Regions from separate parts of the Geodermatophilus sp. SYSU D01180 genome, predicted to be linked through region 2. Evidence: predicted binding sites of a transcription regulator. Region 2 holds the regulator's gene; each other region holds the start of a gene.
What was found. The regulator LexA, encoded in region 2, represses DNA repair genes until DNA is damaged. The targets are predictions, from matches to a motif close to TCGAACANNTGTTCGA.
Positions count from the first base shown of each region.

Region 1: the regulator LexA is predicted to act here: its motif matches at 4,052-4,067, upstream of ACI8AA_RS02040 (DUF222 domain-containing protein).
Region 3: the regulator LexA is predicted to act here: its motif matches at 5,076-5,091, upstream of dinB (DNA polymerase IV).
Region 4: the regulator LexA is predicted to act here: its motif matches at 2,371-2,386, upstream of ACI8AA_RS09755 (DUF222 domain-containing protein).

Region 1 covers NZ_JBJGZH010000001.1:460,520-467,445, reverse strand. The annotation lists gene ACI8AA_RS02055 (ABC transporter permease) at 1-154, opposite strand, end outside; gene ACI8AA_RS02050 (ABC transporter substrate-binding protein) at 231-1,823, opposite strand; gene ACI8AA_RS02045 (IclR family transcriptional regulator) at 2,041-2,862, shown strand; gene ACI8AA_RS02040 (DUF222 domain-containing protein) at 2,896-3,906, opposite strand; partial or broken gene ACI8AA_RS02035 (alpha/beta hydrolase) at 4,363-5,231, shown strand; gene ACI8AA_RS02030 (quercetin 2,3-dioxygenase) at 5,320-5,877, shown strand; gene ACI8AA_RS02025 (alpha/beta hydrolase fold domain-containing protein) at 5,948-6,853, shown strand.
Region 2 covers NZ_JBJGZH010000017.1:49,168-56,093, forward strand. The annotation lists gene hflX (GTPase HflX) at 1-124, shown strand, start outside; gene ACI8AA_RS15995 (phosphatase PAP2 family protein) at 240-986, shown strand; gene ACI8AA_RS16000 (hypothetical protein) at 958-2,028, shown strand; gene lexA (transcriptional repressor LexA) at 2,057-2,836, opposite strand; gene ACI8AA_RS16010 (LysM peptidoglycan-binding domain-containing protein) at 3,074-3,706, shown strand; gene ACI8AA_RS16015 (hypothetical protein) at 3,825-4,409, shown strand; gene nrdR (transcriptional regulator NrdR) at 4,910-5,455, shown strand; gene ACI8AA_RS16025 (vitamin B12-dependent ribonucleotide reductase) at 5,592-6,926, shown strand, end outside.
Region 3 covers NZ_JBJGZH010000020.1:79,613-86,538, forward strand. The annotation lists gene ACI8AA_RS17535 (VOC family protein) at 1-235, shown strand, start outside; gene ACI8AA_RS17540 (class I SAM-dependent methyltransferase) at 285-1,037, shown strand; gene ACI8AA_RS17545 (alkaline phosphatase family protein) at 1,034-2,206, shown strand; gene ACI8AA_RS17550 (sucrase ferredoxin) at 2,211-3,143, opposite strand; gene ACI8AA_RS17555 (cupin domain-containing protein) at 3,163-4,287, opposite strand; gene ACI8AA_RS17560 (BatC protein) at 4,575-4,910, opposite strand; gene dinB (DNA polymerase IV) at 5,141-6,313, shown strand; gene ACI8AA_RS17570 (DUF3040 domain-containing protein) at 6,450-6,878, shown strand.
Region 4 covers NZ_JBJGZH010000008.1:77,480-84,405, reverse strand. The annotation lists gene ACI8AA_RS09765 (helix-turn-helix transcriptional regulator) at 1-76, shown strand, start outside; gene ACI8AA_RS09760 (DEAD/DEAH box helicase) at 162-1,952, opposite strand; gene ACI8AA_RS09755 (DUF222 domain-containing protein) at 2,391-4,343, shown strand; gene ACI8AA_RS09750 (LPXTG cell wall anchor domain-containing protein) at 4,494-4,586, shown strand; gene ACI8AA_RS09745 (DMT family transporter) at 4,623-4,937, opposite strand; guanidine-III (ykkC-III) riboswitch at 4,949-5,013, opposite strand; gene ACI8AA_RS09740 (DNA repair helicase XPB) at 5,167-6,852, opposite strand; gene ACI8AA_RS09735 (helicase-associated domain-containing protein) at 6,895-6,926, opposite strand, start outside.

The DNA of each region.
Region 1 (6,926 bases), on a different contig from region 2:
TCTCGGCGGCGATCTGCTCGGCGGTGGCCCCGGGCCCGAGGCGGACGGCCCCCGGGGTGCTGTCGCTGGCGTGCACCAGCAGGAAGACGATCACGACAGCGGCGAGCACCGTGCCGACCGCCAGGGCGAGTCGCCGGGCGACGTAGGCGAGCATCTGGGGTCCCTCGTGTCAGTGGGTGGGCGAGGAGGGGCCGGTGGCCGCAGAAGGGTCCGCGGCCACCGGCGGGACCTCAGCTGGCGGGCTGGATCGCCGACAGGACCAGGTAGTTGTTGGTCCCGGCGAAGGCCGGCTCGGAGACCGACTCGGCGTTGTAGCCGGCGTAGGTGAAGTCCTCGTACACCGGCACGAACCAGCCGTTGCTGGTGATGGCCCGGTTGAGGTCGGTCAGGGCCTGCTCCTGGGCGTCACCGGTCGCACCGAGGGCCGCGCCGAGGGAGCCCTCGATCTCCGGCTCGGTGGCGCCCTGCATGTTCATGAAGCCGCCGTAGACGACACCGGCGACGAAGCCCGCCGGGTTGGCGCCGACCGCGAACGGACCCCAGATCACCGGGTCGGTCCGCACCGCGGCGAAGGCCTGGTCGGTGGACGTGGCGGTCGTGAAGTTCAGCCGGATCCCCACCTCGGCCCACTGGCTCTGGATAGCGATGACGTCCTCGTCGGGCTGGCCGAGCACGGTCAGGTTGACGTCGACGCCGTCGGCGTAGCCGGCCTCGGCCAGCAGCTGCCGCGCCTTGTCGGGGTCGTAGCCGAACTCCTCGTCGAGTGCCGGGTCGAAGCCCGGGGCCCCCTCGGGGAACAGCTGCGAGGTCGCCCGCGACCCGTCGTGCAGGTCGCCGACCAGGGTCTCGCGGTCGGTGGCGAACAGCAGCGCCTGCCGCACCTGCTCGCTGGCGAAGGCCGGGTTGGTCGCGCCGGTCTTGTCGGTCACCGGGAAGCCGACGATGGTGCCGCCCACGCTGACCGTGCTCTGCCGCTGCTCGACCAGGTCGATCGTGGTGGGGTCGAGGATCGTGGCGACGTCGGCCTGGCCGGAGACGACCGCGTTGGCCAGCGCCTGCGGGTCGGTGATGACGTCGAAGACGATGCTGTCGTAGACCCACTCGTCGGCGGCCCACGCCTCGTCGTTCTTGTCGAGGGTGTAGGTGCTCGCCCGCGTCGTCTCGTCGGCGTTGAGCGTGTAGGCGCCCGAGCCGTCCGGCGTCGTCTCCAGGGAGGACGGGTCGGCGATGCCCTCGGGCCCGACGATGACGCCGGCGGTGTCCACCAGGTTGTTCTCCGGCGTCGCCTGCGGCTGCGCCCAGGTGATGACGACGGTCCGCGGGTCCTGCACCGTGACGTCGGTGATCTCGCTGGCACCACCCGGTGCCAGCGCGCCGTAGGCCTCGAGCTCGGGGTCGCTGCGCCGGTCCAGGTTGGCCTTGACCAGCTCGGCGTCCAGCGGGGACCCGTCGGTGAAGGTGACGCCCTCGCGCAGGGTCAGCGTGGTCTGGGTGTTCTCGGGGTTGTTGGAGAACTCGGTGACCAGGCTCGGCTCCACCGTGCCGTCGGGAGCGGTCACGAACAGCGCGTCGTAGAGCGCCGCGAAGAAGGTGAACTGCCCCTGCGAGTACAGCAGCGGGTCGTAGCCGGTGGGCGCGGCGTCGGCGTCGTAGGCGAAGGTCAGCGTGCCCTCCTCGCTGGCGCTGGCGGCCCCGCCACCACCGCCGTTGCCGCCGCAGGCGGCCAGCGTGGCGGCCGTGGCGAGGGCGAGCGTCGCCGCGCCGAGGCGGACGGTCGTGGGCCGCGTGCCCGCGGCGCGGGACCGGAAGGTGAGTCGATGCATCGTGTCCTGGCTCCTCATCCTCGACGGACGCGAGGGGTCTGGACGGCCGACCGGCGGCCGTGCGGGCTGCTCCGCCCGACTGCCCCAAGACGATGAGGACGACTGCGCTGTGGCGTCAGGCACAATGCCGGTCAATGGAAAACGAGTGTGGTGCGGGCCTCATCGGCAACGGACGGGCGTCCTCCCGGTGAACGACGGCCCGGTGGACGACGGCCCGGTGGACGCCCCCGCTACGGACGGACCCGGCCCCGAGACGCGGGTCCGCGGCAAGCGGCCACCGCAGGGCGACCCGGTGGTCGACCGCGCCCTCGCCCTGCTCGCCGCCTTCGACGCCACCCGCCCGTCGCTGACGCTGGGCGAACTGGCCCGCCGCAGCGGCATCCCGACCAGCTCGACGCTCCGGCTGGCCGGCCGGCTGGTCGCGTGGGGCGCGCTCGAGCGCGACGCCGAGGGCCGGTTCACCGTCGGGCTGCGACTGTGGGAGGTGGCCTCGCTCGCGCCCCGCGCGCGCGGCCTGCGGCAGGTGGCGATGCCCTTCCTCGGCGACCTGGAGGAGGTCACCCGCCAGCACGTGCTGCTCGCCGTCCGGGAGGGCGGGGACGCCGTGCTGCTCGAGCGGCTCTCGGCGCACGCGGCGATCCCGGTGCTGTACCAGGTGGGCGGGCGGCTGCCGCTGCACTCCACCGGCGTCGGCCTGGTGCTGCTGGCCTACGCCGACCCCGACGTGCAGGAGGAGTACCTGGCCCGGCCGCTGGTGCACGAGCCCGAGCGCACGCCGGTGTCGGAGGCGGCGCTGCGGCGCACGCTGGCCGAGGTCCGCCGTGAGGGGCTGGCCCACTTCCGCCGCCGCGTCCCCCGGCCGATCGTCTCGGTGGCCGCGCCGGTCTTCGACGCCACCGACCGGCTGGCCGCCGCGGTCTCCGTCGTCGTGCCGCAGGAGGGCGCGGACGCCCGCGTGCTCGGCCCCGCGGTGCGCACCGCCGCCCGCGCCATCTCCCGAGGGCTCGGCGCCCGGCGCCCCCTCGGCCCCGGCCGCTGAGGCTGCCCCGCGGGCGTGGGCGTGCAGGAGCGCTCAGGCGGCGGGGGTCAGGAGTGGGGCGGGGACGGTGATCTCGTTGCCGTCCGGTCGGTGGGTGCGCCATCGCCCGTCGGGTTGTCGCTCGACGCGGAACCCGTGGTGGACCTTCGTGTGGTGCCGCTCGCACAGCAGCGCCGAGTTCTCCAGCGAGGTCTCGCCGCCGTCGGCCCAGTGGACGAGGTGGTGGACGTCGGCCCACCAGGTCGGGGCGTCGCAGCCGGCGAACACGCACCCGCCGTCACGCAGTTCCACGGCGCGGCGGATGTGCCGGCTGGCCAGCCGCTGCTCCCGGCCGAGGCCCAGGGGTGCGCCGTCGGGGCCGAACACGACCCGGGCGATGGCGCCGTCGCAGGCCAGCCGGCGGGCCTTGGCCGCGGAGATCACCGCCCCGGATCCGGGCTGCCCGCTGCCGTGGCCGGTGGCCAGGTCCTCCAGCGCGATCGGGGCGATCACCTGAGGTCTGGTGCCGCGCAGCACCGGTGCCGCGCCCGACGCGAGGGTGTTGTCGCACAGCTGCACCAGGGCGTCACCGAGGCGCTGGGCGCGGGTGCGCTCGTCGCCGGCGGGCCGGTCGGCCTGCCCGTGCGCCTCGAGGGCGGTCTGCAGCCGTTCGCCGCCCACGGCGTCGAGGTGCCCGCGGATCGACAGGCTGCCGTCGGCGTGCCGGGACAGCGTCAGCGACCGCCCCTGGGTGGGGTCGGGCTCGGGCCCGTCGAGGTCGAGGTCGTCCAGGTAGTGCGCGACGACCTGCACCAGGTCCTTGTGATCACGCTCGAGGGCCACCTCGGTGAACACCGCGTCGATGACAGCCAGGTCGATCCCGGCGGCCGCGGCCACGGACAGCCGCTCCGGCGTGACCGCCTGCGCCGCGACCGCCACCTGCTCGGCCGACACGAGGCCCGCGTCATGCGCCTCGGCGAGTGCCGGCAGGTGCTCCAGCGCGCGGCCGTTGCGCACCAGCCGAGAGGCCTCGGGGACCGAGAGCCGGCGTGCCCACGCAGCCACGAGGCCATCGACCTCAGGCCGTCCCGTTCCGGCGCCTGCTCGAGTTCGGCTGCCCGGACCCGACGAGCGAGACGGGCGTCGGTTCGGTTGCGCTCGGCGACCAGCGCGGCGACGTCGTCGAGGACGTCACCGCTTCCCTGTCCATCCGAACACATGATCGAAGCCTAGCCGACCAGACAACCTCCCGCGACCTGAATCCGCAGCTCAGCGGCTCGTCCACAGATTCCGACGCGGCCGTTGACGGGGAATCCGCGACGCCTCGCCCTGCCGGCCAATGGCACGGGGATGGCCGGACCGGCCTCGCGCTGACGAAGGTGACGCGGACCACCGTCGAGCCCCGGAGGACCCGTGCCGATCCACCCCGCCATCGCCGCGGACCTTCACCTGCTGGAGGGCATCGAGTCCTTCGAGCGGGGTCTCGCCGATCCGGAGCAGCGCGCCCGCCTCGACGCGTTCATGTCGATCGAGGGCGCCCCGCCGCCGCCCGCCGTCGCCACCCGGCCGGCGTCCGCGCCGGGTCCGCACGGCGACGTCCCGGTCCGGGTGTACGAGCCCGACGGCGGCGGCGCCGACCGCCCCTGCCTCGTCTGGTTGCACGGTGGCGCGTTCCGGATGGGCGACCTGGACATGCCCGAGGCCGACTGGACCGCGCGGCAGGTCTGCGAGCGGGCCGGCGCCGTCGTCGTGAGCGTCGACTACCGGCTGTGCGTCGGCGGGGTCACCTACCCGGTCCCCCACGACGACGCCGTCGCCGCCGTCCGCTGGGTGCGCGACTCCGCCGCGACCCTGGCGTCGACCCCGCGCGCATCTCCGTCGGCGGCGCCAGCGCCGGCGACAACCTGGCCACCGGGGCCGCGCTGCGGCTGCGCGACGACGACGACTGGGTGCCCGCGGCGCTGGTCCTCGCCTACACGACGCTGCACGCGGTGGTCCCCGCGCCGTCGGCCGCGCTCGCGGCGCTCATGGCCGAGGTCCCCCGGCTGCTGCGCTTCCTGCCGGAGGACCGGGCGTCGATCACCCGGAACTACCTGGGCGGGCCGGAGAGCCGGGCCGACGGGTACGCGATGCCGGCGAACGCCGTCCTGGAGGGCATGTGCCCGGTCCTGCTGCTGAACTCCGAGTACGACGACCTCCGGGCCTCCGCCGAGGCGTTCACCGCGGCGCTCGCGCTGGCCGGCGTCGACGTCCGGCAGGTGCTCGTCCCCGGGATGCTGCACGGCTTCCTCAACGTGCCCGCGGCCGACGTCGAGCCGGTCGACCGTGCGCTGGCGCTCATGGCCGAGACGGTCGTCGGCGAGCGCGTCGTCGTCCCGGTGTCCGCGTGACCGTGCCGGTCAATGGAACGGGCCTGGGGCGCGTGACCCGGGTCACGGATGCTCGGGTGGTCACCGCCGACCCGACCCGGGAGTGCAGATGAGCTTCGAGTACCTGATCGACCCGGAGAAGGGCCCGCAGTGGAAGGGGCTGCTCCCCGGCAAGCCGGTCCCCTACGTGCTCAAGCGGGGCGAGGGCGAGCACGCGATGCTCTTCGGCGACCTGTTCACCGTCCTGCTCTCCGGCGACGAGACCGAGGGCCAGTTCGGGATCATCACGAGCGAGTGCCCCGCCGGTGAGCTCATCCCGACGCACGCGCACGCCGAGACCCACGAGACCTTCGGCATCCTCGAGGGCAGGGTGCGGCTGTTCTTCGAGGACGCCGAGGGCACCAAGCAGTCGCAGCTGCTCACCCCTGGCGACTTCGGCTTCGTGCCGGCCGGCTTCGCGCACGCCTACCGGGTCGAGGAGGCCGCCCGGATCATGGGTGTCCTCTCCGGCGGGTTCGAGCGGTTCTTCCAGCACATGGGCACGCCGACCGACCACCCGACGACCGATCAGCCGCCGTTCGTCCCCGACTTCCCGCGCATGCAGGCAGCGGCGCAGCAGCACAACATGCAGTTCCTGCGCGACTACGAGTGGCCCGAGCAGGCCTGAGTCCCGCACTCCCCGACCGGGCGCGGTCCCTCCCAGGGGCCGCGCCCGGCGTCCGTTCCGAGGAGGCCCCGTGCCCACGCCCGCCCTGCCGCTGCCGCCGCCCGCGCACGCCGCTCCCCTGCCCGCGCCGTCGCCCGGCCCGGACGGCACCCGCGTCCTGTCCGGGGTCGCCTACGCGGCGCTGCCCGGCACCCGGCCGCTGGAGCTCGACCTGTACCTGCCGCCCGGCGACGGGCCGCACCCCGTCGTGCTGTTCCTGCACGGCGGGGGCTGGCGGCTGGGCAGCCGGCACTCCGGCGGGCCCGCGTATCCCGGCCGCACGCTGTTCGAGCGGGTCGCGGCCGCCGGGATCGCCGTCGCCAGTGCCGACTACCGGCTCTCCGGCGAGGCGGTCTGGCCGGCGCAGCTGTCCGACGCGAAGGCCGCCGTCCGCTGGCTGCGGGCGCGCGCGGGCGAGCTCGGCGTCGACCCGGACCGGGTGGCCGCCTGGGGCGAGTCCGCCGGCGGGCACCTCGCCGAGCTGCTCGGCCTGGTCACCGACCCGGCCCTGGAGGGCGACGTCGGCGTGACCGGCCCGTCGAGCGCCGTCGCCGCGGTCGCCGCCTGGTACGCGCCGGCCGACCTGGCCGGCTTCGCCGGGGACGCCGGCGCCGACCCCGCCGACGCCACCACCCGGGAGACGCAGCTGCTCGGCGCCCCGCCGGCGAGCGTCCCCGACGCCGCGGCCCAGGCGAGCCCGGTGACCCACGTCCGGGCGGACGCGCCGCCGGTCCTGCTGCTCCACGGAACCGGCGACCGGTTCGTGCCCTGCGTACAGAGCGAGCGGCTGGCGGAGGGCCTGCGGCGTGCCGGGGCCGACGTCGAGCTGCACACCTACGACGGCGCCGACCACATGTGGCTGGGTGCCCCGGACGCGGCCGCGGACGCGCTCGCCCGGACGACCGCCTTCCTGCGCGCGCGGCTGCTCCCGTCCTGATCCGGAACCACCCGGGACCGCTTGCCGGTCAATGGAATCGCCCCTCGGCAGAGTGACCCCGGCCACCCATCCT
Region 2 (6,926 bases):
CCGTGTGCACCGCGACGGCGAGGTGCTCAGCGAGGAGCACGAGGTTGCCGGCACCCGGCTGACCGCCCGCGTCGACGGCGGCCTGGCCGCCGCGCTCGAGCGGTACGCCGTCCCGGTCGGCTGACCGCCTCCTGCACCCCGGGCCGCCCGGGTGCCCGGCTCCGCGCCGGGCGCCCGGGCGGCTCGCCGTTCCGGCCCGCCGAGGTCACGGACGGGTCACGGCCCGGTACCGTGATCCGGTGACCAGCGGCGTGGTGCGGCGCACCTCCGACGCGCCGGCCGGGCGCCCGGAGCGGGCCGCCCGCCCGGCCGCCGTGGTCGGTGCCGGCCGCCCGCCGTGGTGGCTGCTGGTCCTCGCGTTCGCGGTCACCGTCGGGGTGACCGTCGACCTGCTCAGCCGCGGGGTGCTCGAGCGGCTGGACCTCGAGGTCTCCGAGGTGGTCAGCGCCTGGGACCTGCGCGACTCGCCGGCCTACTGGCCGGTGTGGGCGGTCACCCAGATCGGCGGCCGCGGCACCATCCTCATCGTGCTGGCCGCCCTGGTCGGCTGGCTGTGCCTGCGGGAACGGACGCTGCTGCCCCTGCTGCGGGTGGTCACCGCGCTGGCGCTGCTCACCGTCGTCGTCTACGCGTTCAAGTTCGGCACCGGCCGCACGGCGCCCGCCTATCCCGGCTCGTTCTTCCACCGCGACGGCGCCAGCTATCCCTCCGGGCACGTGGCCAACGCCGTGCTCATGTGGGGCGTGGCGCGCTGGCAGGCGGTCGAGTACGGGCTCGGGCCGCGGGTGCAGCGCACCTTGTGGTGGCTGGCCGTCGTCGGGCCGGTGGCCACCGGGATCGCGATGGTCTCGCTGGACTTCCACTGGGTCACCGATGCCGTCGTGGGCGCGGCCGTGGGGCTGCTGCTGCTGGGCGTGGTTCACGCACTCGACGCGCTGGTGCTGTCACGCTGGGCGAGTGCCCGAGCCGGCCGCCCGTCCGCGTAGCGCCGCCCGGCGGGCACCGGCCGTCCTGCTGACCGCGGGCCTGATGGCCCTCCCGGCCGCCCCGGCCGCCGCCGAGGAGCCGGCCGCCCCGTCGGTCCGCTGCCAGGTGACCGACCCTCGACTGGCCGAGCTCTCCGGCCTCGTCGACGTCGGCGACCGCATGCTCGCCATGGTCGACGGCGGGGACCAGGTCGCCGTGTACGTGCTCGACGGCGCCTGCCGGGTGGTCGACGTGACCACCGCGCCGGTGGACCCCTACGACCCCGAGGACCTCGGCGTCGGCCCCGACGGCACCGTGTGGCTGGCCGACACCGGCGACAACACCACGGTCCGGACGACGGTCGCGCTCGTCGCGCTGCGGCCCGACGGGGGGACGGCGCTGTACCGGCTGACCTATCCCGACGGCCCGCACGACGCCGAGGCGCTGCTGCTCGCCCCCGACGGCACCCCGTACGTGGTGACCAAGGAGGTGCTGGGGGCCAGCCACGTCTACCGGCCGGCCGCGCCGCTGGTCGACGGGGGCACGGTGGCGCTGGCCGACGTCGGCACGGTGACGTTCACGCTCACCGGCACGCCCGGCGGTCCCGTCGGCCGGGCCGGGCAGCTGCTGGTCACCGGCGGGGCGGTGGCCCGCGACGGCAGCCGGATCGCGCTGCGCACCTACACCGACGCCTACGTCTGGCCGCTGACCGGCGCGGACATCCCGGGGGCGCTGGCCGGCGAGCCGGTGCGGATCGCGCTGCCCGAGGCGCCGCAGGGGGAGGCGGTGTCGTTCACCGCGGACGGCAGCGGGCTGCTGGTGGCCGGTGAGGGCGTGCCCGGGGACGTCACCTCGGTGCCGGTCCCGGCGGGGTCCGCGCCGCCCGCGCCGGCGGGGTCCGGGGCGGCCGACCCGTCGCCGTCGGCGCTGCTCGGCGGGGACCCCGGGGGCCTGTCGCCGGTGACCGCGGGCGTGGCCGCCGCCGTCGTCGCGACCGCGCTGGTGTGGCTCGGCGGGCGGCTGCGCCGCCGCCGGTCCGGCGGTCCGCCCGCCGGCGCCTGAGCTCCGGCGCCGGCGGGGGACCTGCGGCTCAGACCCGCCGCAGGACGGTGACGACGCGGCCGAGGACGGTGGCCTCGTCGCCGGGGATCGGCTCGTAGGCCGGGTTGTGCGGCAGCAGCCAGACGTGCCCGTCGCGGCGCTTGTAGGTCTTGACCGTGGCCTCGCCGTCGAGCATCGCGGCGACGATCTCGCCGTTCTCGGCGGTGGGCTGCTGGCGGACGACCACCCAGTCGCCGTCGCAGATGGCCGCGTCGACCATCGAGTCACCGGCGACGCGCAGCATGAACAACGTGCCCTCGCCGACGAGCTCGCGGGGGAGCGGGAAGACGTCCTCGACCGCCTGCTCGGCGAGGACCGGGCCACCGGCCGCGATCCGCCCGACCAGCGGCACGTAGGTGGGCGCGGTCGTGCCGTCGGCGGCCGCGGCAGGCGCCGCCGGGGCGGTCTCGCCCGCGGTCTCGCCGGGCAGCCGCACGTCGAGCGCGCGCGGCCGGTTGGGGTCGCGCCGCAGCCAGCCCTTCTTCTGCAGCACCGACAGCTGGTGGGCGACCGACGACGCCGACGACAGGCCGACCGCCTCGCCGATCTCGCGGACCGAGGGCGGGTAACCGCGCCGCTCGATCGAGTCGCGGATGACCTCGAGGACCCGGCGCTGCCGCTGGGTCAGGCCGTCGCCGGCCTCGCCGCGGTCGGGGAAGGTGCGCACGGCGCCCGTGCTCTCCGCGCCGGCGCCGCGCTCCGCGGCCGGACGGCGGGTCGTCGTGCCGCCGCCCCGGATGCCCTGGCCGGTCCCGCTCGTGCCCGCCACGTCTCCTCCTCGCCGGCCGCGTCCCCGCGGCCCGTCCGTCGCCCTCCCGGCCCCGAGGCCGGTCGGCGGGCGGTGCGCCCGCACGGACCGTAGCGCGCCGGCGCCGCAGGTTCAAACGTGTGTTCGAAGGACACGCCGCGCCGCTCTCGCACTCGTCGGACCCGTGCGGTAGACATCCGATCAGGCGTTCGATCGAACGCGTGTTCGATGCGGTCGACCCGATCAGGAGGAGCGGTCATGGGCAGCGTGCGGCAGGCAGTGCTCGAGTTCGACGCGGCGGTCCGGGTCCCGTGGCGGCCGCCGCTCCGCGGCGAGGGCGCGACGGCGGCCGGTGCGGCCCGCTCCGCATCCCCGGGTCACGCCGGCCGGCCGGCGCCGCGCGCCGCCCTGCCGGGCTCGGGTCCTCGCGTCACCGGGCGCCTGCGGCCGGTGCCCGACCGTCCCGCCGCGGCTCCCGCGCGCACCGCCGGCCCGGCCGCCGAGGGGCCGCGCGCCCGTCGCGACCCGGCCCGCCCGAGCGGGCGCCCGGTGCACTCGGAGCCCGCCCGGGCCGCCGTCCGCGCGCGGTGTGCGCCGGCCCCGGCGCCGGTGCGGCTGACCCGCCGCGGTCGCCGCCTGGTCACCGTGCTGGTCCTCGCCGCCGGCGTCGGCGGCGCCGCCCTCGGCCGGGAGTTCCTCGCTCCCCACGACGGCCTGCGCCTGGCCGGCGAGAGCAGCGTCGTGGTCGAGAGCGGGGACACGGTGTGGTCGATCGCCGCGGAGGTCGCCGGCGCCGACCAGGACGTGCGCGCGGTGGTCGACGCGATCGAGGCGCTCAACGACCTGCAGGGGGCGGTCGTCGTCCCCGGGCAGGTGCTCCGTCTGCCGTAGGCGCCCCGTCCGGCGCCGTCACCCGGGGAATGTGACGAGACCGCGCCGGTGAGTTCGTCAACCATGCAGGCGCCGTCGTTTACCGTCCGGAGTCGTCGTGGCACTTACGGTCAGGAGCGTGTCAGCAGCCGTGAACAGCAGCGCAGCGGTGACCTTCCGGTCCCCGCAGGACGTCGAGGTCCTCGTGGACGGCACCTGGGTGCCGGGTGCCATGCACGGCTGGCGCCACGACGCGACCGGCGGGTGCGAGGCCCGCGTCCGGCTGCGCGACACCGCGGGAGCGGACGGGGAGGACGCCTGGGTGGACCTGGCCCTCGTGCGGCTGCCCGAGCGGCACCTGACGCTGGCCTCCGGTCCCGCGGACGGGATCGCCGACCCCACGGGGACCGCCGCGCTGCCGGCCGTGGCCCGCCGCGCGGTCGTCCCGGGCGCCCGCGCCCCCCGCCGCGGCGCTCGCCGGCACGGTGGCGACGTCACCGCCGAGCAGCCCGCCGTCCGCCCGGCCGCCGCGGGCCGGCACCGGGCGCCCGCCGGCTCCGGCCGGCACCGGGCCGCGACCGCCGAGATGCCGGTCGTCATCTGCCCGGTGCCGGCCGACGGTGCCGTCGCGGAGGAGCCGGACATGCTGACCCGCCCCATCCGCCTCGGCGACCTGGTGCCGCACCCCCGCGGCGGCCGCCCCGCCGTCCGCCCCACCGCCTGACCCGACGCCGGGGCGCGTCCCCGGCGGTCCTCCGCACCCCTCCACCGGCGTCCGGCCGGACGTCCCGGGAGGCGCCTGCGCGCCGTCCGGGTGCCCGGTCGTCCCCTGCCGGCGGTGGCCGGATACACCCGGGCGTGCCTCTCCGCGCGCCGACACGCGTGGCGCCCCGGCGTGTCGTGTGACGGGAGGGGGTCCTGCTCGCGCGTGGTCACCGCGGGGTCACGGCCGGATCTCGACGGAACAGACACGCGGGTTCTCGTCTTGCAGATGTAGTGGAGCGGGGCCTACTGTCCCCCTACATCTAGTAGTTGCACCGATGGAAGTCCTCCACAGGCCGTCCTCAGGACCTCCACGGGGTGTCCACCGGATGTCCCCAGAGGGGTCCACAGACGACAGGCAGGCGGGCGGGTCCGGCAGGACCGGAACGAGCCCGCCGGCACCAGCCGCCCGAGCCGGGTCCCCGGTCCGGGCAGGTCTTCCGCGGAGGGAGGTGAACCGCAGTGCGCTGCCCGTTCTGCCACAACCCCGACAGCCGGGTGATCGACTCGCGCGAGGCCGACGAGGGGGCCACCACGCGTCGCCGCCGCTCGTGCCCGGCCTGCGGTCGCCGGTTCACCACCGTCGAGGAGGCGGTGCTCGCCGTCGTCAAGCGCAGCGGGGTCAGCGAGCCGTTCAACCGGACCAAGGTCGTCGCCGGCGTGCGGCGCGCCTGCCAGGGCCGGCCGGTCGACGAGGACCAGCTCCAGCAGCTGGCCCAGCAGGTCGAGGACGCCATCCGCGCCAGCGGCGTGGCCGAGGTCCCCAGCCACGAGGTGGGCCTGGCGATCCTGCAGCCGCTGCGCGAGCTCGACGAGGTCGCCTACCTGCGCTTCGCCAGCGTCTACCGCGCCTTCACCTCGGTCGAGGACTTCGAGAAGGAGATCACCGAGCTGCGGGCCCGCCACCACCGCGGCGGCACCCCGCCGCTGCCCGGGCTGCAGATCGAGCCGCCGGCGCCGCGCCGCCGGGGCTCCGCCCGCACCCCCTCCACCGCCCGCGACGGCTGACCGCCGCGCTCGCGACCAGACGTGCGCCGGCAGCGTCGCCGGCCCTCCCAGCACCACCGGAACCGTCAGCAGGACCAGATAGGAACAGGGTGGCTCTCTTCCCCAGCCGCCCGCACCACTCACCGAGGGAGAGCTCGTGACCGAGATCGAGGACCGCCCGGCAGCCCGTACGCGCCGGGCCGCCAAGGCGCCGACCAGGGGGAAGGGACTGAAGGTCAAGCGGGTCTACACGACCGCCGGCGTCCACCCGTACGACGAGGTGACGTGGGAGCGTCGCGACGTCGTCATGACCAACTGGCGTGACGGCTCGATCAACTTCGAGCAGCGCGGCGTCGAGTTCCCCTCCGAGTGGAGCATCAACGCCACCAACATCGTCACCACGAAGTACTTCCGCGGCGCCGTCGGCACCCCGCAGCGGGAGAGCAGCCTGCGTCAGCTCATCGACCGGGTGGTGCTCACCTACGGCGCGGCCGGCCGCGAGCACGGCTACTTCGCCACCGAGGGCGACGCCGAGGTCTTCGAGCACGAGCTGACCTGGATGCTGCTGCACCAGGTGTTCAGCTTCAACAGCCCCGTGTGGTTCAACGTCGGCACGAGTGCGCCGCAGCAGGTCAGCGCCTGCTTCATCCTCGCCGTCGACGACACGATGGATTCGATCCTCAACTGGTACCGGGAGGAGGGGCTGATCTTCAAGGGCGGCTCCGGCGCCGGCCTGAACCTCTCCCGCATCCGCTCGTCCAAGGAGCTGCTGTCCTCCGGCGGCACCGCCTCCGGCCCGGTCAGCTTTATGCGCGGCGCCGACGCCTCCGCCGGGACCATCAAGTCCGGTGGCGCCACCCGGCGCGCGGCCAAGATGGTCGTCCTCGACATCGACCACCCCGACATCGAGGAGTTCATCGAGACCAAGGCGCGCGAGGAGGACAAGATCCGCGCGCTGCGGGACGCGGGGTACGACATGGACCTCGGCGGCAAGGACATCACCAGCGTCCAGTACCAGAACGCCAACAACTCGGTGCGCGTCTCCGACGAGTTCATGCGTGCCGTCGAGGACGGCACCGACTTCGGCCTGCGCGCCCGCCTCGACGGCTCGGTCATCGAGACCGTCGACGCCCGGGACCTGTTCCGCAAGGTCACCCAGGCCGCGTGGGAGTGCGCCGACCCCGGCATCCAGTACGACGACACGATCAACGACTGGCACACCAACCCCGAGACGGGCCGGATCAACGCGTCCAACCCCTGCTCGGAGTACATGAGCCTGGACAACAGCTCGTGCAATCTGGCGTCCCTGAACCTCATGAAGTTCCTCAAGGACGACGGGACGTTCGACGCCAAGACCTTCGTCAAGGCCGTCGAACTGGTCATCACGGCGATGGACGTCTCCATCTGCTTCGCCGACTTCCCGACCGAGCCGATCGGTGAGACCACCCGCGCCTACCGGCAGCTGGGCATCGGCTACGCCAACCTCGGCGCG
Region 3 (6,926 bases), on a different contig from region 2:
CCAGGCCGAGGTCGACCACTTCTGGGACCGGCTCACCGACGGCGGGCAGGAGGCGCCCTGCGGCTGGCTCAAGGACCGCTTCGGCGTCTCCTGGCAGGTCGTGCCCGTCCGGCTGCTGGAGCTGCAGGCCGACCCCGACCCCGACCGGCGGCGGCGCGCGGTCGAGCAGATGTTCACGATGCGGAGGATCGTCATCGCCGACCTGGAGCGGGCCGCCGACTCGGTCTCCGCCTGAACCGGCCGCGGGCCGGTGCCGGGAGACCCCCGCCACTAGGGTCGGACGGGTGACCGCCCCCGCACCGTCCACCGGCGAGCAGCTGCCCGTCCGGACCGCCGCGGTCTGGGCCGCGCTCGACCCGCTGGCCGGCGCGGGGACCCCGCTGCGGGTCCTCGACGTCGGCGGCGGCAGCGGCGTCTTCGCCGTCCCGCTGGCCCGCCGCGGCCACGAGGTCACCGTCGTCGACCCCAGCGCCGACGCGCTGGCCACCCTCGGGCGCCGGGCGCAGACCGCCGGGGTCGGCGACCGGGTCCGCGGCCTGCAGGGCGACGGCGACCTGCTGCACGAACTGCCCCTGGGCGGGGACGGTCCCGACGGCGGCGGCTACGACCTCGCGCTGTGCCACGCGGTGCTCGAGGTGGTCGACGACCCCGCCACCACCCTCGGCGAGATCACCCGCGCGCTGCGTCCCGGCGGCCACGTGAGCGTGGCGACCGCCAACCGGGCCGGCGCCGTCCTCGCCCGCGCGCTCGGCGGCCACCCCAAGGAGGCGCTGGCGCTGCTCGAGGACCGCGACCCCGCGCCCGGCCGCACCCGCCCCGCCCGCCGCCGGTTCGGCTCCGAGGACCTGCTCGCGCTGCTGCGCAACGCCGGGCTCGAGCCGGAGGAGTGGCGCGGCGTCGCCGTCGTCGCCGACCTGCTCGACGCGAGCTCCGGCGCCGACCCCGAGGCCGTCCGCCGCCTCGAGCTCGCGCTGGCCGGCACCTCGCCCTACCGCGACGTCGCCGCCGGCCTGCACGTCCTGGCCCGCCGCCCGTGACGGCGCTGCCGCCGGACCTCGTCCGCCCCGCCTACGGCGCGGCCAGCCTCGCCGACGTCCTGCCCGGCGCGGCCGCCGCGCTGGGGGTCGGCGTCGACCGCGGCGGCCTGCCCGGCGACCCGCTCGGCCTCACCGCGGCGCTGGCCGGCGCTCGCCGGGTCGCGGTCCTGCTCGTCGACGGCCTCGGCGCGCACCTGCTGCGCGCGCACGCGCACCTCGCCCCGGCCCTCGCCGCCCTGGCCGCGCCCGCCGGCGACCTCGCCGCCCCCTGCCCGAGCACCACCCCGGTCAGCCTCGCCACGCTGGGCACCGGCGTCCCCCCGGGCGGGCACGGCGTCCTCGGCTTCGTCACCGCCGTCCCCGGCGAGGACCGGCTGCTCAACCACGTCCAGTGGGCCGACGACCCCGACCCCGCCACGTGGCAGCCGCGCCCCACCGTCTTCGAGCAGGCCGCGGCCGCCGGCCTGCCGGTCACCGCGGTCGCCCCCTACGCCTACGCCGGGTCCGGCCTCACCACCGCCGTGTACCGGGGCGCGGCGTACGCGGGCACGGTCAGCGCCGGCGACCTCGCCGCCGTGCTGCTGCAGTCGCTGGCCGCCACCCCCACCGGGCTGGTCTACGGCTACACCCCCGAGCTCGACCTCACCGGCCACGTGCGCGGGGTCGACTCCGACAGCTGGCGGGTGCAGCTCACCCTGGTCGACCGGGTGGTCGAGCAGGTGGTCGCGGGCCTGCCCGACGACGCCGCCCTGCTGGTCACCGCCGACCACGGCATGCTCGACGTCCCCGCCGGCACCCGCGTCGACGTCGACGACGAGCCCGCCCTGCTCGACGGTGTCGCGCTGCTGGCTGGCGAGCCCCGCGCCCGCTACGTGCACACCGTCCCGGGCGCCGCCGCCGACGTCCTCGACGCCTGGCGCGGCGTGCTCGGCGACCGGGCCTGGGTGGCCGGGCGGGAGGAGGCGGTCGCCAGCGGGGTGTTCGGCGCCGTCGGCGAGGGGATGGCCGCCCGCATCGGCGACGTCGTCGCGCTCGCCCGCGGCCCGTGGGCGGTCACCGCGTCGGCCACCGAGCCGGGGCCCAGCCGGCTGGCCGCCTACCACGGGTCGCTCACCGACGCCGAGGTCGCGATCCCGCTGCTGCTGGCCCGCGGCCGCGCGCTCGCCTAGCGGTTCAGCGGACCGGGGACACCGACAGCGCCGTCCACGTGCGCGGGTGCGCCGCGTGCACCGCCCGGCAGGTCAGCTGCGCCGCCTCGTCCGCCGGCCGGCTCTCCACCCGCACCACGACGTCGCCGTCCGCGCCGCCGAGCACCACCTCGAACCGCTCGACGCCGTCGGCGTCCTCCGCCGCGGTGGCGGCCAGCCGCCGGGAGCCGCGCACCGGCAGGTCGTCGACGCCGAGCAGCCCGAGCCGCTCCCGCGCGGCCTGCTGGGCGGCCTGCGCCGGCAGCGGCATCCCGGCCCGCCCGCGCAGCCACGGCAGGGCCACCTCGCCGCGCGCGTGCGCGGCGACCAGGTCGGCGCCGTCGCCGGGCACCTGCCCGTAGGCGAACCCGTGCGGCAGCACCAGCACGTTGGAGGCGAACCGGCAGCCGCCGAGGTGGCTGCACTCCCAGACGTCGGCGGGCGCGGGCATCGCCGCGGCCAGCGGCCGGCCGCGCAGCGCGCAGCAGGCGTCGTGCTGCCCGTGCGTGCACACCAGGTACGCCGGCCGGTCGGCGCGCTCGCCGGCCGAGCCGTCCCAGGGCGCCTCGACCAGGTCGGCGTCGTCGGCGCGGGTCGACCACCACAGGCCCTCGCGGCCCGGGCGGCCGTCGGCGTAGGCCCAGCGGCGCCCGGAGTCCGCGGCCCGGTCGCCGGGCCGGCGGACCAGCAGCACCCGCACGCCCTCGGCGCGGGCGCGCGCGGCCAGCCGGGCGGTCACCGCCGGGTCGATGCGGGAGCCGGTCAGCGCGTCGCGGCCCCACGGGCCCGGCTGCTCGACCAGCAGCCAGCGCTGCGCCGGCCCGGCTGTGGCCACGGGGGAGTCCCCCCGGACCAGGGCCGTGACCGAGCAGCGGGTGGCGTCGAGCCGGCCCGCACGGGCGGGGACGGGAGCGGTCACCCGGGAGGAGGCGACGGGGTCACGACCCGGTCCCGAGGGCGTCGGCACGCTCCCCATCGTCCCCGCCGGCGTCGGGCGCCGGGGCGCCCGGTCCGTGCGGACCCGGCTCGGGGGCGGTGGCCGGGACGCCGTCGACCCCGTGCGCGCCCTGCACAGCCGCGTCGGCGACCAGCGCGATCGACTCGGTGACCAGCCGGCGGGCGAGGACGAGCCGGTCGTCGGCGTCGAGGCCGGCCAGGTCGGCGACCTTGAGCTCGCCGGCGGCCAGGAGCCCCTCCAGCGCGGCGCGGGTCGAGGCGGGGAACTCCAGCCGGCGGCGGCCGGCCAGCAGCGCCACCCGCCCGCCCTCGGCGGTGGCCGGGGCGTCCCGCAGCGCGCAGCGCAGCCGGCGGCGCAGCCGCAGGACCGTGTCCGGGCCGAGCGCGGCCGCCGCGGTGGCCTGCGCCAGCGGCGCCACCGGCTCGGGGCGCACCTGCGACCAGGTCCGTGAGCGCAGCCGCTCGGCGACCTCGTCGGGGTCGACCCGGCCCAGCCACTCCTGCAGCGCCGTCACGACCGTGGCGACGTCGTCGCGGACCGACGCCGGGTCGGACAGGTCCAGGCCCACCGGCAGGGCGCGGCGCAGCTCCCGGTCCTCGGCGGCCAGCACCCGCACCAGGTCCAGCGCGGACTCGGCCGCGGCCCAGCGGGTCACCGGGTGCACGCCGATGGTCAGGTGCGCGCTGGTCTGCCCGAGCGCCACCGCCGAGTGCAGGTAGCCGCGCGGCAGGTAGAGCGCGTCGCCCGGGCGCAGCACGGCGTCCATGACCGGCTCGCGCTCCGCGGCGGCGGCGACGGCCGCCTGGCGGTCGGTCCACGGCTGGGTGCGCAGCGGCTCCTCGAGCACCGGCTCGTGGATGGTCCAGTGCTTCTCGCCGGCGACCTGCAGCACGAAGACGTCGTGGACGTCGTAGTGCGGGCTGAACCCGCGCGAGGACGGCGGCGTGACGTACGCGTTGACCTGCGTCGGGTGCCCCAGGTCGGCGGCGAGCTGGTCGGCGAACTCGACCAGCGGCGGCCAGAGCCGGTGCAGGCCCTGCAGGACCACGGTGCTGCCGTCGGCGAACAGCCGGAGGACGGCGTCGGAGGAGACCTGGTCGGCCACCTCGGCGCCGGCACCACCGGAGGTGGTGAAGCGCTTCGGGTCGACGACGGCGCCGTCCTTGGCGATGCGCAGGAACGGCGTGCGCAGGCCGCGCCGCGACAGCAGCTCGTCGACGTCGGTCAGCGTCAGCAGGTCGGTGAACGACTCCCCGGTGTCCTCGGCGCGGGCGAGCAGCGGGCGGCGGGACCAGTACCGCTCGGCGAAGACCGCGGGGTCGAGGTGCGTGCACCGGCGCAGGGCCGGGCGGGCCTCAGCCCCGCCCGGCCCTGCGACGGCCGGGTCCTGGCTCAGGCCGAACCGTCCGCGCCGCCGTCGGCGCCACCGTCGGCACCGCCGTCCGAGCCGCCGCCGGCCGCCCCACCGTCGGCCGGGCCGTGACCGGCGCCGCCGTCCGCGCCGCCGTCCGCACCACCGTCGGCGCCACCGTCGGCACCGCCGTCGGCACCGCCGTCGGCACCGCCGTCCGAGCCGCCGCCGGCCGCGCCGCCGTCGGCGGGGCCGTGGCCCGCGCCGCTGTCAGCACCGCCGTCGGCGCCGCCGTCGTGCTGGCCGGGCGTGCCCTCGCCGGCACCGCTGTCGGCCGGACCCTCCGTGCTGGTCATGTCGTCGTCGTCGAGCGCCATCGGGCTCCTCCGGGATCCGGGTCGGGACCGTCCGCCGGACGGCGGTCGGTCGTGTCCCACCTACCTCGCCCGTGCGCCGGTCACACATGCGCCGACCAGCGACTTCCCGGGGTGCCCGGACACGCCGGGGACGGCGCGCCGCCTCCCCGGGTGGGCCGCTAGTCTCCGAACACGTGTTCGAGCGGGGAGGTCGCGTGCGGTCGTCGGGCGGGCGTGCCGAGGGGTGCACGGTGCTGCACGTCGACATGGACGCGTTCTTCGCCAGCGTCGAGGTGCGCCGGCGCCCCGAACTCGCCGGCACGCCGGTCATCGTCGGCGGCGCGGGCAACCGCGGGGTGGTCACCTCGGCCACCTACGAGGCCCGCGCGTACGGCGTGCACGCCGCCATGCCGACGGCGCGGGCGCTGCGGCTGTGCCCGACGGCGACCGTGCTGCCGGGGGACGTGGCGCTCTACGCCGAGGTGTCCCGGGCGGTCATGGCGCTGTTCCGGTCGGTCACCCCGCTGGTGGAGCCGCTGAGCCTGGACGAGGCCTTCCTCGACGTCGGCGGGGCCGGGCGCCGGCTGGGCGACGCCGCCGAGATCGGGGAGTACCTGCGCGCCCGCGTCTTCGACGAGCAGGGCATCACCTGCTCCGTCGGCGTGGCCGGCACCAAGTTCGTGGCCAAGCTCGCCTCCACCCGCGCCAAGCCCGACGGGCTGCTCGTCGTCCGCCCGGCCGAGGTCATCGACTTCCTGCACCCGCTGCCGGTCGGCGCGCTGTGGGGCGTGGGCGCGAAGACCGAGCAGGTGCTGCTGCGGCTGGGGCTGCGCACCGTCGGCGACCTCGCGCACGTCCCGGCGCGCACCCTGCAGCGGGCGCTGGGCCCCGCCGCCGGCGCCCACCTGCACGAGCTGGCCTGGGGTCGCGACCCCCGCCGGGTGGTGCCCGACGAGCCGGAGCGCTCGACCGGGCACGAGGAGACCTTCCCCACCGACGTCGACGACCCCGCCGTCGTCCACCGGGAGCTGCTGCGGCTGTCCGAGCGGACGGCGGCCCGGCTGCGCGCGGGCGGCTGGCTGACCCGCACGGTGAGCATCAAGGTCCGCTTCGCCGACTTCACCACCATCACCCGCAGCCGCACCCTCGGCGTCCCCACCGACGTCGGGCAGGACGTGTACGAGACCGCGCGGGCCCTGTTCGACGCGCTCGGGCTGGACCGGGCGCGGATCCGGCTGGTCGGCGTGCGGGCCGAGCGGCTGGTCCCGGCCGGCCAGGCGCCCCGGCAGCTCGAGCTCGGCGCCCGCGAGCACGGCCGCCGCGACGCCGAGCTCGCCGCCGACCGGGCGGCCCGCCGGTTCGGCGCCGGCGCGGTGCGGCCGGCCACGCTGCTGCACCGCGACCGCGACCGCCGGGTGCGCTGAGAGGGGCTCCGGGACCGCCCGCGGACCCCCCGTGAGGGTGGTCACGACGACGGTGCGGCGGGTCGCCGCGCACTCGCCTTTCGCACCCCGCCGACGGCTCGTATCCTCGGTGTCACCACCGGGTACGGGCCCGGTGGTGTCTGGCTCCGCCCACCTGGAGGTCTCGGTGCCGCTCTCCGAGCACGAGCAGCGACTGCTGGAGCAGATCGAGCGCGCCCTCGTCGACGACGATCCCAAGTTCGCCTCCTCCGTCCGCACCGGCGACCGCAGGCTCAGGGCCCGGCGGAAGCTGCAGCTCGGTGCGCTCCTGGTCGTGGTGGGCCTGGCCGTCCTCGTCGGTGGCGCCGTCGTCCCGTCCGTGCCGCTGGGCGTCCTCGGGTTCCTCGTGATGTTCGGCGGTGCCGCGCTCGGCGTCCTCAACTACCGCTCGGCCACCGGCGCCGTCGAGACCGGCCCGGCCGGTGCCCGCGGCGCGCAGGGCGGCCGCGGCCGGGGCGGGCGGTCCCGCAAGCAGCCGCTGAAGAACCGGCTCGAGGAGCGCTTCCGCCGCCGCTACGACCAGTAGCCCCCGAGACCCCGCCGACGGCCGCCGTCCCGATCGGGACGGCGGCCG
Region 4 (6,926 bases), on a different contig from region 2:
GGCCAAGCTCGGCGCCGGCAGCCGCACCGAGGCCGTCGCCCTGGCCGCCGCGAGGGGCCTGCTGCCCACGGGCTGACCGGCGTCCCCGGCGATCATGGCGCGCTGACCATCGGGCGACGGCGTGTCGTGGTCACGGCGCCATGATCGCGGGCGGGACCGGCTCAGAGCATCGTGCGGAGGCGCTCGCGGCGGGCGCGGAGGACCTCGACCGGCGCCGAGGCCGACGGCGGGCCGGGCACGTGCTGGCGCAGCTGCGTGTGCACGACCGCGTGCGGGGTCGACGTCTTCGCCGACACCCGGCTGACCAGGCGGTTGATCTCCCGCCGCAGCTCGGCGACGTCCCGCCAGCCGCGGCCGGCGTCGTCCTCGTCGGGGTGGTCCTCGACGATCGGCAGCTCGCCGGTGTCCTCCTCGTGCACCCGCTGGGCGATACGCAGCCGCAGCTCGTCGTCGCGCTTGGCCAGCAGCGACGCCGTCTGCTCGGCGGTGAGCAGGCCGGGGATGCCGAGGAACTCCTCGTCCTCCGGCGCGACGGCGACCGCGCCGGAGCCCTCGCCGGTGTGCGCCGTCCCGCCGTGCAGCACGTGCGCGAACCGGGCCTCGGCCTCCAGCGCCTCCCACTGCTTGAGGCCGACCGCCTCGCGCTCCTTGGGCGGCAGCGGGTCGAGGTCGAGCGCCTCGGGGTCCTTCGCCTTCGGCGGCGGCATGACGTGGTTGCGTTCCTTCTCCATGGACGCGGCCAGGGAGAGCAGCGGCCGCACCGCGGGGAGGAACACCGTCGCCGTCTCGTGCGACGCCCGGGAGCGGACGACGCGGCCGACGGCCTGGGCGAAGAACAGCGGCGTCCGGTAGGAGGTCATCCACGCCAGGACGGCGGCGCGCGGGACGTCGACGCCCTCGGAGATCATGCGCACGCAGACGGCGATCCGCGCGGACCCGGTCGAGAAGCGCTCGATCTTCTTCGACGCCTTGGGGTCGTCGGACAGGATCAGCTCGGGCGCCTTGCCGGTGATCCGCTTGACGATGCGGGCGTAGGCGCGGGCGTCGTCCTGGTCGCTGGCGAGGATCAGCCCCGCGGCGTCGGGCATGCCGCCGTGCTCGCGCAGCTGGGTGATCCGGTCGTCCATCGCGGCGACCACGTGCGGCACCCACTGGCCCTTGGGGTCCAGCGCGGTGCGCCAGGCGGCCATCTCCACCGAGCGGGTGCCGGCCTCCGACAGCGACGCGGCCACGACCTCGCCGGCCGAGTTCCGCCAGCGCGAGGTGCCGGTGTAGGCGGCGAAGACGACCGGGCGGACGACGTTGTCGGCCAGCGCCTCCTTGTAGCCGTAGGTGTAATCGGCGCGGCTGACCAGCCCGGCGCCGGCCTCCCCGGCGTCGCCCTCGAAGCCGTCCTCCTCGTAGCGCACGAAGGGGATCCGCTCGTCGGGCTTGGTGCGGAACGGCGTCCCGGTCAGGCACAGCCGGCGGGCGGCGAAGCCGTAGGCCTCCTCGATCGCCTCGCCCCACGACAGGCCGTCGCCGGCATGGTGCACCTCGTCGAGGATCACCAGCGTCTTCACCGCTGTGGCGCGCGCGGCGTGCAGCATCGGCTTGCCTGCGACCTGCGCGTACGTCGTCACGTAGCCCTGGGTGCCGGCGCGCACCGGGCCGACGGCGTTGGTCAGGCCCGGGTCGAGCACGATGCCCATCCGGTCGGCGGCGTCGGCCCACTGCATCCGCAGGTGGTCGGTCGGGCAGACCACGATCACGCGGGCCACCTCGCGCCGCTGCAGCAGCCGCGAGGCCAGCGTCAGCGCGAAGGTGGTCTTGCCGGCGCCGGGGGTCGCGGTGACCAGGAAGTCCTTGGGGGAGGTCTCCTCGTAGCGCTCGAGCGCCGCCTGCTGCCAGGCCCGGAGCGGTCGGCTGGTCGTCTGCGGGGCGACCGCCCCCGCCCGTGCTGCACTCGCCATCTCGCGGCCCATCCTGCCTGGCGCACGCCGGACACGCCCGACCGGCCACCTCCCGCGCGCCCGCCCGCAGCCGTCGTATATGCGGTCCGCCACACGCGCCTGACCTGCGGTTTCGTCCCCGCCCGCCGGTCCGGCGTGGCAGGCCTCACATCGGGAACGGACCGGTCCGGCGCGTCCCGCCGGCCCCATCCGTCCCCGCAGTGGTCGACGCGGTCTTCCACGCGACCGGCGTCCGGGTGCGGCACCTTTCGGTGGCCCTGGACGAGCTGCTGCCCGGGCTGCCCTGAGCGGCGGCGGTGCCCGCTGCGCCCGGCGTGGCAACCCGTCGCGTCGCGGACCGCCTGCCTCCGGATGAGGCGTGTCCCTGGGCCCGGCCTCGTGGCGAACGTGCTGCTCAGTCGCCTGTTTCTGTCAGTGGTCGGCCGTATGTTCGACCTCGTGGACGACGTGCTGACCGTTCCGGTGCCGGTGGCGCCGCCGGTCTGGGTGTCGTCCGGGCCGCTGGGGGCGGTGCAGGCCGCGGACCGGGAGATCGCCCGGCCGACGGCGCTGCGGGCGCGGGCGGTGGCGGCGTTCGCGGCGACCCGGCCGGCCTCGGCCGACCGTCCGCAGGGTGCGCCGGGGGCGATGTCGGCGGAGCGGTGGGCGGCGCGGCCGGAGGTGCTGCGGCCGGTGAGCGCGTGGGCGACGCGGGAGCTGGCGGTGGCGCTGTCGTTGTCCGCGGAGGCGGCGCACGCGCTGCTGGAGCGGTCGCTGACCCTGGTGCACCGGCTGCCGGCCACGCTGGCGGCGCTGGAGGCGGGGATGCTGCACCTCGGGCACCTGTGGCCGCTGCTGGACCAGGTCGCCCCGATCGCCGACGACACGGTGCGCGCCGCGCTGGAGGCCGACCTGCTCGCGTGGGCGGCGGGGCGGGTGACCACGCCGGCGCAGCTGGGCGACGAGGCGCACCGGGAGGTGCTCGAGCGCGGCGCCCGCGCGGCCGCCGACCGGCTGGCCAGGGCGGTGCGCGAGCGCGGGGTGTCCGCCCGGCCGGACCGGGTGGACGGGAGGAGCGTGGTGGGTGCGCTGCTGACCACGCCGGAGGCGGCGGCGCTGGTGAAGGCGCTGGGCGCGTACGCGGATGCGCTGCCCGGCGACGGCCGCACCCGGGGGCAGAAGATGGCCGACTGCCTGCTCGACCTGGTGCTGCGCCCCGGGGGGACCGGTCTGCCGCCGGTGCAGGTGCGCCTGGACGTGGTCGCCCCGGTGGGGGCGCTGCTGGGTGGGGATCAGCCGTGCGAGATCGACGGACAGGTGGTGCCGGCGGAGATGGTCCGCGCCCTGCTGGCCGCCCTCACTGAGCCGGAGACCCCCGAGCCCGAGACTCCCGAGCCCGCTGCCCCGAGCGAGGGCGCCGGAATCGACAACTCGACAGGCAGCACGTCCTCGGCCGGCCCGGTCGACACCGCACGGGTCGACATCGCCGCCGCCGGTGCCGAGGACTGGCCGCTGCTGGATCTCACCGCCGCCGACATCGCCCACTACGAGGCCGAGGCCGACGAGCTGTCCGCGTGGTGGGACCGGATGGAGGCCCGGGTGCTGGCCGGGGAGTTCGACGACCGGCCGGTGTCCTGCCCCGTCGACGAGGAACCACCACCCGGCCTGCAACCACCGCCGGACGAACCCGCACCGCCCGACGACTCAGGGCCTCGGCCGACCGACTCCCCACCGGGGACGACCGTGCCCGCGGGCTGGTGGGCGCGCGCCGACCGCGCCGTCGACGACGCCGGCACCGCGCTCCTGGCTGCGCAGCGGGCACTGGGCCGTGCCGCCCGGATGGTGGCCACCGCCGAGCGCGCCGACACCGCCGACGAGACCGCCTGGCGCGGCAGCCCCGCCGGGCGGATCACCGCCGCACCGGATGCGCTGACCGCCCTCGCCGCCGCAGACCAGCAGGCCCGGGAGGCGCTGGCCGGGCTGCTGCGGCGCACCGCCGGCGGCGGGCTCACCGACCGGCCCCGCCTGGTCCTCACCGACGCCCTCACCGGCGCGCTGCTCACCCTCACCGACCTACCGGCCCTGCACCGCGCCGACAGGACCGGCACCGGCCTGCGCGTCCCCGGCCCGACCGCCGGCTACCACCCCGCCACGGCGCTCGACCGGCACGCCCGGGCCCGGGACCGGCGGTGCCGGTTCCCCGGCTGCCGCCGCCGCACCGGCCACCTCGACCACGCCATCCCCTGGCCGGCCGGACCCACCGCCGCGCACAACCTGGCCGGCTACTGCGCCGGCCACCACCGCGGCAAGCACCAGGCCCCCGGCTGGCGACACCACCTCGCCGCCGACGGCACCCTCACCCTCACCACCCCCACCGGGCTCACCGCGACGACCACCCCACCGCCCTACTGAGCCGGGACCCCTCAGGTTCCGGCTTCGGTGCGCGCACTCCTCGTCCTCGTGGGGTGACGCCCGCGCGCGGAGGTCTACTGCAGGCTGACGGTCGGGAGCAGGTGCGACAGGGGCGGCATCGCGCTCACGGACGACCGATGGGGGCGACCGATGAACGGCTGGCTCATGTGGGGCGTGATCCTCCCGTTGCTGCTGGTCGTCGCGGGGATCATCACCATCCGCCGCCGCAACAACCGGCCCTGACGAGGCATCCCGGCGTCCTCTGTCGGAGGGCGGGGCTCAGTGCGTGAGCTTGAGCCCGATCACGCAGCCGACGATGCCGAGCAGGAGCAGCACGCGCAGCGCCGACAGCGGCTCCTCGCCCGACACCATGGCGTAGCCGGCGGTCAGGGCCGCGCCGATGCCCACCCAGACCGCGTACGCCGTCCCGACGGGCTGGGTGCGCATCGCCCAGGCGAGCCCCAGCATGCTGCCGACCAGGCCGAGGACGAACACGACCGTCGGCGCCAGCCGGGTGAAGCCCTCCGTGCGGCCGAGGGCCGTGGCCCACACCGCCTCGAGGGCACCGGACAGGACGAGGACGAACCAGGACACGACGACTCCCGAGGACGCCGTCTTGTCGCTGTCCGGGTACGGCGCTGCTCGTCCGGGGGTCCGCTGCGGACCCGCCTCCACCGTCGCACACCCCGCCCGTCCCGGGTGGTGAGAACGGCCACCACCCTCAGGAGGTCAGGCCCTCCACGCGGTCATCCTGCCCGGGCTGCCGGGTCAGGAGACGGTCGCGGCCCCCCGGTCACGGGGACCAGGGGCCGCGGAGAGGGTTTCAGTCGGCGGGCTCGTCAACCCAGTCGGGGCCGTTGACCTCGCCCGGGCCGGCCAGGTCGGCGGCGTCGACGATCGTGTACGCGTAGCCCTGCTCGGCGAGGAAGCGCTGGCGGTGGGCGGCGTACTCGGCGTCGAGGGTGTCGCGGCTGACCACCGTGTAGAAGTGCGCCTGCCGGCCGTCGGCCTTCGGCCGCAGCACCCGGCCGAGCCGCTGCGCCTCCTCCTGCCGCGACCCGAACGTCCCCGACACCTGGACGGCGACCGCGGCCTCGGGCAGGTCGATGGAGAAGTTGGCGACCTTCGAGACGACGAGCGTCTTGACCTCCCCGGCGCGGAACGCGTCGAAGAGCTTCTCCCGCTCGCGGTTGGTGGTCGACCCCTGGATCACCGGGGCGTCCAGCGCCCGCCCGAGCTCCTCGAGCTGGTCGAGGTAGGCGCCGATGACCAGCTTCTGCTCGTCGGGGTGCCGGTCGAGCACCCGGCGGATCACCGGCAGCTTCGACGACGCCGTCGCCGCGATCCGGTACCGCTCCTCGGGCTCGGCGACCGCGTAGGTCATCCGCTCCTCGTCGTCGAGACCGACGCGCACCTCGATGCACTCGGCCGGGGCGATGTAGCCCTGCGACTCGATGTCCTTCCACGGCGCGTCGTAGCGCTTGGGCCCGATGAGCGAGAAGACGTCGTCCTCCCGCCCGTCCTCGCGCACCAGCGTCGCGGTCAGCCCGAGCCGGCGGCGGGACTGCAGGTCGGCGGTGAGCCGGAAGATCGGCGCCGGCAGCAGGTGCACCTCGTCGTAGACGATGAGGCCCCAGTCCTGGGCGTCGAACAGGTCCAGGTGCCGGTACTCGCCCTTCCGGCGGGTGGTCATCACCTGGTAGGTCGCGATGGTGACCGGGCGGATCTCCTTGCGCTCACCCGAGTACTCGCCGATCTCGTCCTCGGTCAGCGTGGTCCGCGCCAGCAGCTCGCGCTTCCACTGCCGCCCGGAGACGGTGTTGGTCACCAGGATCAGCGTGGTCGCCCGGGCCTGGGCCATCGCCGCGGCGCCGACCAGCGTCTTGCCCGCCCCGCAGGGGAGGACGACGACGCCCGAGCCGCCGGCCCAGAACCCGTCGACGGCCTCCTGCTGGTAGTCGCGCAGGTGCCAGCCGTCCTGCGCCAGCTCGATCGGGTGCGCCTGCCCGTCGACGTAGCCGGCGAGGTCCTCGGCCGGCCAGCTCACCTTGAGCAGCGCCTGCTTGAGCCGGCCGCGCTCGGAGGGGTGCACCACGATCGTGTCGGGGTCGATCCGCGCCCCGAGCATGGGCGCCACCCGCTTGGAGCGGACGACCTCCTCGAGGACGGCGCGGTCGGTGGTGGTGAGCACCAGCCCGTGCACCGGGTCGTTGACCAGCGTCAGCCGGCCGAAGCGGTCCATCGTGTCGGCGACGTCGACCAGCAGCGCGTGCGGTACCGGGTAGCGCGAGTAGCGCACCAGCGCGTCGACGACCTGCTCGGCGTCGTGCCCGGCGGCGCGGGCGTTCCACAGCGCCAGCGGGGTGACCCGGTAGGTGTGCACGTGCTCGGGCGAGCGCTCGAGCTCGGCGAACGGGGCGATCGCCGCGCGGCACTCGCGGGCCGCCGGGTGGTCGACCTCGAGCAGCAGCGTCTTGTCCGACTGGACGATGAGGGGTCCGTCGTTCACGGGTATGGGTGGCCTCTCCTCGGCGGGTGGGCGTCTGTCAGGTCAACCGCTGCCGGCGGCCGGGGCTTCCTCCT